Regions from separate parts of the Halomonas bluephagenesis genome, predicted to be linked through region 1. Evidence: predicted binding sites of a transcription regulator. Region 1 holds the regulator's gene; each other region holds the start of a gene.

The links. The regulator sigma-54, encoded in region 1, starts transcription at its own class of promoters, with help from an activator protein. The targets are predictions, from matches to a motif close to TGGCACNNNNNTTGCTNT.
Region 2: a site for sigma-54 is predicted at 1,360-1,377, ahead of urtA (urea ABC transporter substrate-binding protein). Genes of this name have one in related genera too.
Region 3: a site for sigma-54 is predicted at 1,514-1,531, ahead of REH51_RS08305 (P-II family nitrogen regulator). Genes of this name have one in related genera too.
Region 4: a site for sigma-54 is predicted at 948-965, ahead of glnA (glutamate--ammonia ligase). Genes of this name have one in related genera too.

The regions. Positions count from the first base shown of each region.
Region 1 is NZ_CP133631.1:392,577-395,708, reverse strand. It holds gene ptsN (PTS IIA-like nitrogen regulatory protein PtsN) at 1-230, opposite strand, end outside; gene hpf (ribosome hibernation-promoting factor, HPF/YfiA family) at 235-543, opposite strand; gene REH51_RS01875 (RNA polymerase factor sigma-54) at 641-2,056, opposite strand; gene lptB (LPS export ABC transporter ATP-binding protein) at 2,162-2,887, opposite strand; gene lptA (lipopolysaccharide transport periplasmic protein LptA) at 2,967-3,132, opposite strand, start outside.
Region 2 is NZ_CP133631.1:1,846,501-1,849,632, forward strand. It holds gene urtA (urea ABC transporter substrate-binding protein) at 1-1,239, opposite strand, end outside; gene REH51_RS08075 (tripartite tricarboxylate transporter permease) at 1,625-3,124, opposite strand.
Region 3 is NZ_CP133631.1:1,897,353-1,900,484, reverse strand. It holds gene REH51_RS08315 (AraC family transcriptional regulator) at 1-597, opposite strand, end outside; gene REH51_RS08310 (accessory factor UbiK family protein) at 837-1,247, opposite strand; gene REH51_RS08305 (P-II family nitrogen regulator) at 1,595-1,933, shown strand; gene REH51_RS08300 (ammonium transporter) at 1,990-3,132, shown strand, end outside.
Region 4 is NZ_CP133631.1:2,287,223-2,290,354, forward strand. It holds gene REH51_RS10215 (hypothetical protein) at 3-626, opposite strand; gene glnA (glutamate--ammonia ligase) at 1,100-2,506, shown strand; gene REH51_RS10225 (DUF4124 domain-containing protein) at 2,618-3,132, shown strand, end outside.

The sequences.
Region 1 (3,132 bases):
ATGGGTGAGCTGCAGTGAGGGCTGCGTGCGTGAGGAATGGCAACGCCGTTGCCTATTCCAGTGCTACCCAGGCGCTCACGACCAATGAGGCGGCTGAAGACTTCTTGGCTATCTAGGCTAGGCGTATTTTGCGCAATAAAGGTGCTGAAAAATTCCAGCACCCTTTTTTTGCTACCCCCGGGGACGTCATACAGCACGCGCTCCGGGGGAAGAATGGTTTCCAACGTCATTGAGTTAACGCACGCCTGCGCCTTGGGCGCGAGCTTGTGCTTTTTCCTTATGTTTAACGAGTTGACGATCGATTTTATCCGCTAGTGCATCAATCGCAGCGTACATATCATTGTCTAATGCTTCTGCGTGTAAATCAGCACCTGCAGCATGCAGGGTGCAGGCAGCTTGCTGACGCTCCTTTTCAACAGATAAGGTCACTTGTACGGTGGTGATGTTGTCGTAATGGCGCTCAACGCGTTCCAGCTTCTCATTTACATAGTCACGCAAGGCGTCAGTCAGATCTACGTGATGACCAGTGATATTTACTTGCATTGACGTGCTCCTTATCCATCGGACTGTTCTTCGATTGTAACCCTTTTTGCGCTATTGCAAAGCCCTTAGACAGACTTTGTTCGTTAGCACTGTTTTATTAGCGTAAACGGCGGCGTTCGCTTGAAGAGGGTATACCCATTGACTCGCGATATTTGGCCACCGTTCGCCTTGCCACATTAATGCCACCCTCTTCCAATAGCGACACGAGGCGGCTGTCTGAAAGAGGTTTCCCGGGCGGTTCATCTTGCACCAGTTTTTTGATTCGAGCCCGGATGGCGGTGCTGGAGTGACTGTCACCGCCGTCCTGGCCACTGACTTGGCTTGAAAAGAAGTATTTGAGTTCGAATACCCCGCGCGGGGTATGGATATATTTCTGTGTGGTGACCCTGGAAATAGTGGATTCATGCATTTCCACAGCGTCCGCGATATCGGCTAATATCAGCGGTTTCATGGCTTCTTCGCCATGTTCCAGAAAGCCTATCTGGCGAGCTATGATTTCTCGACCAACCCGCAGTAGTGTATCGTTTCGGCTTGAAAGGCTCTTGATAAGCCAGCGTGCTTCCTGGAGATGCTCTTTTAAAAACTGGTTATCTTGGCTCTTGTCAGCCCGTTTAATGAGGCTTGCGTAGTCAGGTTGAATGCGCAGCCGTGGCAATGCCTCCGGATTTAGCTCCAGGTGCCATCCCTCGTTATCGTGTCGTACCACTAAGTCTGGTGTCACATAGCTGTCATCTGTATCGCCAAAGGCGCTTCCTGGCCGAGGATCAAGGCTGCGGATCAAGCGGATTACGTCATCGAGCTGATCATCATCCAGGCTTAAGCGTCGCTTTAACAAACGCACATCATCTTTACCGAGCGCTTCAAGAAATTGACGTACTAGACGCTTGGCTGGCATAAGCAGCGGTGTATCTTCAGGCAGTGAAGCGAGCTGCAGCATTAAGCATTCCCGCAGGTCGCGAGCAAACACGCCGGTGGGCTCAAACTGTTGAAGACGAAGCAGGGTTGTTTCAACTTCACGCTGGCTAAGGCCTTCATGTCCTTGGGCTTTAAGTCCTTCGCGAATGTCGTTGAGAGGCTGGGTCAGATAGCCGTTGGCGTCCAGCGCATCGATGAGGCTTTCAGCGATGGCATGGTCGCGAGGTGAGAAGTCCGTCATGGCGAGTTGCCAAAGTAAGTGACCATGTAAGCTTTGGCCAGCGGCTTGACGCTCAAAGTCAGGCCCCTCGCTGCTGGTGCCATGGCTGCCTATATCTTGGTAAGTGTCTGACCAGTCACTGTCAGTAGAGAGTTCGCTAGGAATGCTTTCGGACCACTCAGCTTCCTGGGGTTCACTAACGGCCTGTTCGCCGAACTCATCTTCCTGTTCAAGCATTGGATTGGCATCAAGTGCTTGCTGAATTTCTTGACGAAGGTCCAGTGTTGATAGCTGTAGCAGGGCAATGGCCTGCTGCAGCTGAGGTGTCATGGTCAGCTGTGTACCGATACGCAATTGAAGAGAAGCTTTCATGACCATCTGAGAACCACTCGTTAATCAGAAAGCTCCACCCTAGTGCGAGTTATGGTTTGGTGCAAGTGCAATAAGTATGCCACTAGCACTATTTTTGCTGCAGGTGACTGTTTACAGGCGGAAATCAGCCCCCAAATAAACGTCTCTTACCCTTTGGTTATTGAGGATTTCCTGGGGAGGGCCGCTGGCGATGATATGGCCGTCACCTACAATGTAGGCAATATCGCAAATATCCAGTGTTTCCCGTACGTTGTGGTCAGTAATCAATACCCCGATATGGCGTTTTTTAAGTGCTCGGATTATCGTTTTAATATCGCCCACTGAGATCGGGTCAACGCCGGCAAACGGCTCATCAAGCAAGATAAAGGCAGGCTCTGTCGCAAGAGAGCGGGCAATCTCAACACGCCTACGCTCTCCGCCTGAAAGACTCATGCCTAAATTGTCACGGATGTGGGTGATGTGAAAATCTTCCAGTAGTGACTCAAGGCGCTGCTCCCTGGCGCTACGGTCGAGCTCTTTGCGGGTTTCCAGGATTGCCATAATGTTGTCGGCGACGGAAAGTTTACGAAAAATAGAGGCTTCCTGGGGTAAGTACCCAATACCTGCCATCGCGCGTTCGTGCATGGGGGCATGTGTTAAATCAAGCCCATCAATGCCTACTTTTCCCGCATCAGATTTCACCAAACCGACAATCATATAAAACGATGTCGTTTTGCCTGCGCCGTTGGGGCCTAGCAGGCCTACCACGCTGCCTTGAGAGATCTCTAGGTTAATATCCTTAACCACGCGGCGGCGCTTATAGCTTTTGGCTAAGTGATGGGCATAAAGTGTTTTTATCGGTGCTGCTTCTGATGTTGGTTCTGACGCTGTGGTTTGAGGTGCTGGCTCTGCGCTATTTGTCGGCACTGGGCACTCCCTATTGTTCCGGCTGAAGAGTCATGCGGATACGCTGTGGTTCACCACCACTAACATCAGAGCGTGCCTGAACAACGCCTTGGTCGATAAAGTACTCTAACCGTCCGCCTTGAAAGCGGTCTGCCTGCTGGGTAAGTTCGGCTTGGTCAATCAGCTCTACTCGGCGC
Region 2 (3,132 bases), 1.5 Mb from region 1:
ACGTGAGCCAGGCAAGTAGTCAGACCATGCATCGCCCGCCACAGTAGAGGGGGTTTGCCAGACGATATCGAACTGGCCGTTGTCCTGAATTTCACCAATCAGTACCGGCTTTGTGATGTGATGGTTGGGCATCATGGCCGCATAACCACCGGAAAGGTTAGGTACGGTGACACCGATAATGGCGTCTTTCACCGCATCGACATCGGTAGTGCCCGCTTTGCGCACCGCTTCGGCCCACATATTGAAGCCAATGTAGTGCGCTTCCATGGGGTCGTTGGTACCCGCCATATCATCGCCAGTGTACTCAATCCAGGCGTCGATAAAGTCGTAGTTGTCATCAGTATCGACGCTCATAAAGTAGTTCCAGGCCGCCAAGTGGCCGACCAGCGGCCCAGTATCAATGCCGGTGAGTTCTTGCTCGCCCACTGAGAAGGCAATGACTGGAATATCGGCAGCATCAATACCTTGGTTAGAAAGCTCGGTGTAAAACGGCACATTGGCGTCGCCGTTAATCGTTGAGATAACAGCCGTGGGTTTACCCTCTTCACCAAAGCGGCGTATTTCTGCCACGATATTCTGCCAATCTGAATGACCGAACGGCGTGTAGTTGATCATGATGTCCTCATCAGCGATGCCATGCTCATCTTTGAGGAAAGCTTCGAGGATACGGTTGGTGGTACGCGGATAGACGTAATCGGTACCCACCAGTGCAAAGCGCTCGATACCCACTTGATTGATCAGGTACTCAACCGCGGGAATTGCCTGCTGGTTAGGCGCGGCACCGGTATAAAAGACGTTTTCAGAGGACTCTTCACCTTCATACTGCACCGGGTAGAACAACAGGCCGTTAAGCTCTTCCACAACCGGCAGTACTGCCTTGCGGGAAACGGAGGTCCAGTTGCCGAAGATCACGTCGACTTCTTCTTGCGCCAGCAGCTCTCTAGCGCGCTCGGCAAATAGTGGCCAGTTAGAGGCGGGGTCGACAACGACCGCTTCAAGTTGGCGGCCCAGCAAACCACCCGCATCGTTCTGCTGCTCAATGAGCATCTCAACGGTGTCTTTGAGAACGGTCTCGCTGATCGCCATGGTGCCTGAAAGCGAGTGAAGGATACCGACCTTGATCGGATCGTCATCTTGGGCGATGGCCTGTGCACTGGCTCCCATGACGGCGGCAGTCATTAAGGCAGTAGCGAAACGGCCAACGGTACGAGGGTGTGTCTTGCGCTGCAATGTGGTCACTTGAACCTCCTTGCGCCCCTTATGACGGGGCTCGTTATTTGAGCTTCGCGGCCAAGGCTTCCCGTTATGTAACGTGGGTACGGACATTGCGGGGCTTGGTGCATCCACTAGCTATTAGCTTTTGCAAGGTTTGCGCCACACCAGAAGAAGAAACATTAAAAAACTTAAAATCAGAAGGTTAGCTTTAAAAAAAGCAGCCCCACTTTCACACACCGCACTATCGTGGCGCGCTAGCGCCCAAAAAATGCACGCTGTTTATGCACCACAACGGCACCTCGCACCAATAGTGCGCTTTCTGCTTTCCAGGCCTATTTATCTAACCAATTTCTTTCACAAAAAAAGCGCCCTAGGAAACCCTAGGGCGCTTTACGCTCATACTTGTGTTCTATTCAGCGGTAGGCAAACGCTTCGTGCGGCGCTTTTTCAGCAGCGGTAAACCAAGCGACAGCACAGCAATCACCAGTAACGACAGAGAAATCGGCTTGTCGATAAAGGTCATCCAATCACCACCGGAGATCTGCAGCGCGCGGCGCATAGACTCTTCCATGATGTTGCCTAGAATCAGCGCCAGAATCAGCGGTGCGGCGGGGAAACCAAACAAGCGCATCCCTAGGCCAACCAGGCCAAAACCCAGCAGCAGCAATAGGTCGAACACGCTGAAGCTCATGCCGTAAACACCGATCATGCAGAAGATCAAAATCAGTGATAGCAGCAACGGCTTGGGCAGATCGAGAATTTTGGCGATCAGCGGAATCAGCGGCAGGTTAAGTACCAGTAGGAAGATATTGCCGATGTACATACTGGCAACCACGCCCCAGAACACATCCGGGCGCTGCTCAAGCATCATCGGGCCAGGATTAACCCCCATCACCAGCAGTGCGCCAAGTAGTACGGCGGTGGTGCCCGAACCCGGCACACCCAAGGTTAACAGCGGTACAAACGAACCGGTACACGCCGCATTATTCGCCGCTTCCGGCGCTGCAACGCCCTTGATGTTGCCTTTACCAAACGTATCGCCATCTTTGGCAATGCGTTTTTCCATGCTGTAGCCAAGAAACGAGCCAATGGTCGCCCCGGCGCCCGGCAGTACGCCAGTAAAGAAGCCCAATACTGAACTGCGGCTAACCGGACCAGCAATCTGCTTCACTTCACTGCGGGTCAACTTCAACGAACCAATGGCATTACGAGGCGCTTCTTTACCACCGCCACCGCGCAGTAACATGTAAAACACTTCGGCTAACGCGAAGATACCCAGCGCGACGACCAGAAAGTCGACTCCGTCGAGCAGGTGAATAGAACCAAAGGTAAAGCGCTCGGTGCCGGTTTGCATATCAATCCCAATGATCGAGATCATTACCCCGATAACGGCGGCAATTAAGCCTTTGACCAGCGACTTATCGGATAACGACACAACCGCCGTTAAACCCAGCACCATCAGTGCGAAGTATTCAGCAGGACCAAAGCTCCCCGCCACTTTGGAGAGCAGTGGCGCAATCAACATCAGGAAAACAACAGAGATGGTGCCGCCAACGAAGGAGGAGTAAGCGGCAATGGCTAGCGCTTTACCTGCCAACCCTTGCTTGGCCATCGGGTAGCCGTCAAAAGAGGTCGCTACCGTTCCCGCCACACCAGGGGCGTTAAGCAAAATAGACGAGGTGGAGCCGCCAAAAATAGCGCCGTAATACACCCCAGCCATCAAGATCAACCCTGAAGAAGGCTCCATAGCAAAGGTAATCGGAATCATCAGCGCCAGCGCGCTGATCGGCCCAAGGCCGGGCAACATGCCAATAATGGTGCCAGCAAAGACGCCAGCAAAGACGTAAGCGATATTGATAGGCTCAAGCGCGATGCCAAAGCCATACATTAGATTGTTAAAGGCATCCATGGGAGTGT
Region 3 (3,132 bases), 1.5 Mb from region 1:
TTTAGGCTGTCGCTCGAGATGCTCTGGTAGTCCAAGCCCCAAGAGCTGCAGCGCCAGCCCTTGCCATAACAGTGATTGACGCCAAGCTGCGGCTGGTTGCTCTATGGTGGTGCACAGCGTTTGCCTTAGCGCAGCAGGTAACTGCCAAATATGAAATTGCGGGCTGTTTGGGGGGGGCGGTAGCGCAAGGGAGGACGTCGCCAATACCGCGACATTGACAGTGCGCAAGCGGGGTTGGGCAGGCTGGATAACAATGAGCGGGTGTTGGGCATCAAAATGCGCGCAAAAACCATCGCCCGCCGTTAGTCGATAGGGTGTCTCGCCTAACTGAACACTGATCTCCCCTTCCAAAATAACGCTGATAAACCATGGCACACTCTGGTAGGAAGTAGAGGTATAAGTGCGTTCCACCTGCAGGTCAGAAAGTGTCAGGTGGAGTGCCTGCGAGAGCCTGACATCGTGAACATGGCCAAGCGCTACCGGGCTAAGAGGGCTAGGTGAATCTTCAATGCGGTAGTGAATTCCAAAGCGCTGGCCAAGCTGCAAAAGCGCTTGGGAAGTGATTTCAGGCGTTGAAGCGCGTTGCTGCTGTGGCATCGTGGCGTTAGTGATCGAGGTGAGAGCAGCTTGGTGCAGTTACCCATCCAATACGTGTATCAACATGGGACTGCTTTGTACGGCTGCCCTTAATTGGTGCTCAAAAAGAGGCAAAAAAGTTAGCGCATAGACAAGATATCACCATCAATTCGAATGTCAATGATAGTGATTCTTATTAATAGGTGGGAAAGCCAGCGGCAGGGAGCCGCTCGCCGCTGGCAATAGTATGTCGCTTACGCTTAGGTATCCGCTTTAGGCGGTTCGGGGCTTTCGGTTTTAGTACTTTCGGTTTTAGTACTTTCGGTTTTAGTACTTTCGGTCTTGGTGCCCTCGCTCTTAGTGCTGTGTGGCTGAACGGGCGTCGGCGGCGCTTCTGCTTCAACCGGGGTGCTGCTTGTTGAGGTAGAGGCTTCCACCGCTGCCTCAAGGCTGGCCACTTGGCGCTCCAGGGCTTCAACGCGGGAACGCGTGCGCTGCAGTACATCCATCAAAATATCAAAGTCTTCCCGTGACACCAGCTCCAGTCTGTCAAAGGCGCCACGTACCACCTGCTGTACGCCTTTCTGAATATCTTCCGGGGCTTGGGACGCATTCTGTAAACGATCCCCAATCTGCTGGGCTAAACGGCTGATGCGATCTTGAGGCGCCATAGCTCTCTCCTTAAATGACCACGCATAAATGTGCACTGCTTACTAATAAGGATACGCACCCCGCCGTCGATGCGCATGCGTCGTTTGCAAATTAGCGTCTGGCCTTTCTGTATCGATGGATTGCATCGAAATGAAGCGCCTCGCTTTTATTAATGTTCTTTTATGGTGCAAGTAGGCGATCGCGGGTGCTACTAAGTCTTCCTTGTCATCGGATAATCTTAAATTTCATGAAACAAACTGCTGACTTATAAGAAAAAAAAGCTGGGTGGCACGGTATGCGCATTAACGAGATAAGTACTTAATTCGGGCGGCGCTGCCGCTACCTAATCCAGCAGGGGAGATCCGGGATGAAACTCATCACCGCTATCATCAAGCCATTCAAGCTTGACGACGTTCGTGAAGCGCTCGCCGACAACGGCGTTCAGGGCATCACGGTGACTGAAGTTAAAGGCTTTGGTCGTCAAAAGGGGCATACCGAGCTGTATCGTGGCGCAGAGTATGTCGTCGATTTCCTACCCAAAGTAAAAGTAGAAGTTGCTGTCGATGATGCGCGTCTGGAGAGCGTTCTTGATGCTATTTGCAGCGCAGCTAACAGCGGCAAGATCGGTGACGGCAAGGTGTTTGTAACGCCATTAGAAGATGTGATCCGTATTCGTACTGGTGAGCGCGGCGCTGACGCCGTGTAACGCTTTCCGGCCTGCCTTTTACGTATAACTTCTCTTAATACAACGGGGAACTCCTCATGAATGAGTTAGCTGATTTGAGCTATGCGCTCGATACGTTTTACTTCTTGATTTGCGGCGTGCTCGTAATGTGGATGGCCGCTGGCTTTTCAATGCTTGAAGCTGGCTTGGTGCGTTCCAAAAACACCGCCGAAATCCTGACCAAAAATATCGCACTGTTTGCGATTGCTTGCACCATGTACTTGTTGGTCGGTTACTACATCATGTATTCCAGCAGCGCGGGTGGCTTCTTACCCAACCTTGGTTTCTTAATCGGCGCTGAAAACAGCGTTGATGCAGTGACCGCAGGCGGTGATGATGCGCCTTACTACTCAATGCGCTCTGACTTTTTCTTCCAGGTGGTGTTTGTTGCCACTGCCATGTCGATTGTGTCGGGTGCGGTTGCTGAACGTATGAAACTGTGGGCATTCCTGGCCTTCGCTGTTGTGATGACAGCCTTTATCTATCCGGTATCTGGCTACTGGACATGGGGTGGCGGCTGGTTGTCTGAAGTCGGTTACTCCGATTATGCGGGTTCCGGCATTGTTCACATGGCGGGTGCCGCCGCTGCCTTAGCCGGTGTATTGGTACTTGGTCCGCGTAAGGGTAAGTACGGCAAAGATGGCTCTATCCACGCGATTCCAGGCGCTAACATGCCGCTGGCCACGTTGGGTACCTTCATTCTTTGGATGGGCTGGGTCGGCTTTAACGGTGGCTCTGAGCTGAAAATGTCTGACATCAGCTCTGCCAACAATGTTGCTCAGGTGTTTGTTAACACCAATGCGGCCGCTGCCGGTGGCGTGCTCGCTGCACTGATTCTTGCCAAGCTGTGGTTCCGTAAAGCGGATCTTACAATGGCGCTTAATGGTGCATTGGCTGGTCTAGTGGCGATTACGGCTGATCCGCTGTCCCCCTCTGCGCTAGGCGCTGCTGTGATTGGTGCGGTGGGCGGTTTGATCGTTGTTTTCGCTATCATTACGCTAGATAAACTCAAGCTAGATGATCCGGTCGGCGCTATCTCGGTACACGGTGTTGTGGGTATCTGGGGTGTGTTGGCGGTGCCGCTGACCAATAGCGATGCTTCTTTCGGCGCACAGTTGATCGGTATCGTTGGTATCTTTGGCTGGGTATTCGTCGCTAGCTTAGTGGTGTGGCTGGTGCTG
Region 4 (3,132 bases), 1.9 Mb from region 1:
CATTAAGTGTCTGTGTGCGAGGAGGGAGGAGGTCGGTAGGGCTTGCTACTTATTGATGGTGAGTCGCGGTTAAGACCTGATGCTTCCAGGCTGAACGTTTGTAAACGGGTAGAGCATGCATAAAGGCGCTGTAGTAAATCGGTAAGCGCTGTTTCATCTAGTTCTGGGTCTAGGCCTCCTAACCGTTCTAACCACGTGCGCTTGATGGCTATGTAAGGAGGAACGGCAACGCCTGTGCCTAAGAAACGTTGGAATAGCCGCTCAGATAGACGGGGGGGGTCGCTGCCTATCAGAAATGCATCCAGCGTGTACGTGTCTAACTGGGGATAAAGTAAACACCACAGTTTGGCTTCTAGCGTCTGTTGCTGCATCGCAATCAGCAGCCAATCCGCTTGGCTGAGATACGCTGCTTGGTTGATCCTTTCGCCTAATGGCTGGGGAGGCGTAATAAGAAAATGAACACGGTAGCGCTGCTCAAAGTGTGAAATGCGCGGATCAGCGGTGGGGCCTGTCACGATAATGGGAAAGATGTGGTCTGCTAAGCCTGTTTGGCGAATAGCGCGCAGGTGACGTGGTAAAAGGACACCTGTGACTGACGCATCAACAATAAAGCAGACCGTGCCCATGTGAGTGGCTTCCTGTGTTATGAAACCTGTTTGTTATGAAATCTATCCATTTGTAAGTAATTGTAGGTGTGAGTTTCTTTTAGTATCAAGCTAAAGTTTGCGGGAATGTGTAAAAATAGTAGATGTTATTCATGCACCATTTTAGTGCTGATGGGTTTTAGGTTGATCGTTATTGGTGCGATTTTCTAGGTTGTGTGGCTATTTTGAGCTGAATCCGTTTTAGTGCACAGCGTTATGCCACATGAAGAAGCATGGCATTTTATTTTTTAGTATTTATAAAACAATAGCTTGTTATTTTTTTATGCCATATTGGTGCAGTGTTGGCATGCTCTGTGCTTAGTATTAGGCAGCGGCTAGCGGGGCGTAGGCAGATGCCTTTCGGCGTGCTACAACAATAGCCGGTTTGTTTAATAACTCTTTTATCGGTAGCTTACTGTCATAAGCTTTAAGCCACGTTCATACCGGAGGACACTATGTCAGCCAAGACTCTCGCGCTAATCGAAGAACATGATGTTAAATGGGTAGACCTGCGTTTCACCGACACGCGCGGTAAAGAGCAGCACGTCACCGTACCGGCACGGGACGTGGACGAAGAGTTTTTCGAGAACGGTCAAATGTTCGATGGTTCCTCTATTGAGGGCTGGAAAGGCATTAACGAATCCGACATGATTCTTCGCCCTGAAGATGGTACCGGTTTCCTCGACCCCTTCACTGAAGACGCTACCCTGATCCTGCGTTGTGACATCATCGAGCCTGCCACCATGCAGGGCTATGACCGCGACCCGCGTTCCATTGCTAAGCGCGCAGAAGCTTATCTGCAGTCCACTGGCCTGGGCGATACCGCTTTCTTTGGCCCTGAGCCTGAGTTCTTCATTTTTGACGAAGTACATTGGAAATCTGACATTCAGGGTTCTATGTACAAAATCACATCTGACGAAGGCGCCTGGGCGACCAATAATCAGGTAGAAGGCGGCAACTTGGGACACCGTCCGCGCGTTAAAGGCGGCTACTTCCCGGTTCCCCCGGTTGATAGTTTCCACGATATCCGTGGTGCAATGTGTAACACCCTGGAAGCGATTGGCCAGACCGTTGAGGTTCACCACCACGAGGTTGCTAACGCGGGTCAGAACGAAATCGGCGTTAAATTCAACACGCTGGTGAAGAAGGCTGACGAAGTTCAGGAAATGAAATACGTGATCCACAACGTGGCCCACGCTTACGGCAAAACCGCTACCTTCATGCCGAAGCCGCTAGTAGGCGATAACGGTTCTGGTATGCACGTACACCAGTCGTTCTGGAAAGATGGCCAGAACCAGTTCGCGGGTGACGAGTACGCGGGTCTTTCTGAAATGGCGCTTTACTACATTGGCGGGGTTATCAAGCACGCCCGTGCTCTGAACGCCTTCACTAACGCGTCTACTAACTCGTATAAGCGTTTGGTACCAGGCTTTGAAGCGCCGGTAATGCTGGCCTACAGCGCTCGTAACCGTTCTGCTTCTATCCGTATTCCGTACACGGCTAGCCCGAAAGGCAAGCGTGTAGAAACGCGCTTCCCTGATCCGACGGCCAACCCGTACCTGGCGTTCTCTGCCTTGTTGATGGCCGGTATCGACGGTATTAAAAACAAGATTCATCCTGGCGATGCCATGGATAAAAACTTGTACGATTTGCCGCCAGAAGAAGGTAAGTCAGTACCAACCGTTGCTAACAGCCTAGACCAAGCGCTGGAAGCACTCGATGCAGACCGCGCGTTCTTGACAGAAGGTGGCGTGTTCACTGATGAAATGATCGATGCATACATCGACCTCAAGATGGAAGAAGTAGAGCGCATTCGCATGACTACTCACCCCATTGAGTTCGATATGTACTACAGCTGCTAAGAACGGTTGTTAAGAACCGCTGCTAAAATCACCTTTGCGGTGTGATTAGCCTGAAAACCCCGCTTCCGGCGGGGGTTTTTTATGGTAGCAAACTGAGAAGGTGTACCAGTAATGATGAGTGGTCTACGTTTGCAACACAAAATGTGTTTATCCACAGGGGCTGCGCTACTGCTGTGCCTGTGGGTAAGCGCTGCGCAGTCACAAACGGTGTACCGTGTGGTGGATGAGCAGGGTAACGTGACCTTTACCGATAACCCTGATCGCGGCGGTGAAACGATGACGCTGGCACCGTTGCCTAGCGTTTCCACGTCTCCAGTCGCGGCGTCACCGCGTCGCCAGGGTCATCCAGGGCAGCCGTTTATGCCCTATGACCATTTTGCAATAGAGGTTCCTCAGGCAGAGGCATCGCTTCGAAAAGACCACACCGCGGTGGTCGTAGACGTTGTTCCACCGCTTCGAGAAGATCATCGAATTCAATTGTTGGTGAACGGTGAGATAAGCCAGTCGGCGCTGCACAGCGACGCTTTTTGGCTTGCTGGCCTAACGACTGGCCAGCATCAGCTGCAAGCCGAGCTGCTAGACAGTGGAGGGCGTGTTCAGCACCGCACTGATCCGGTGAGTATTTT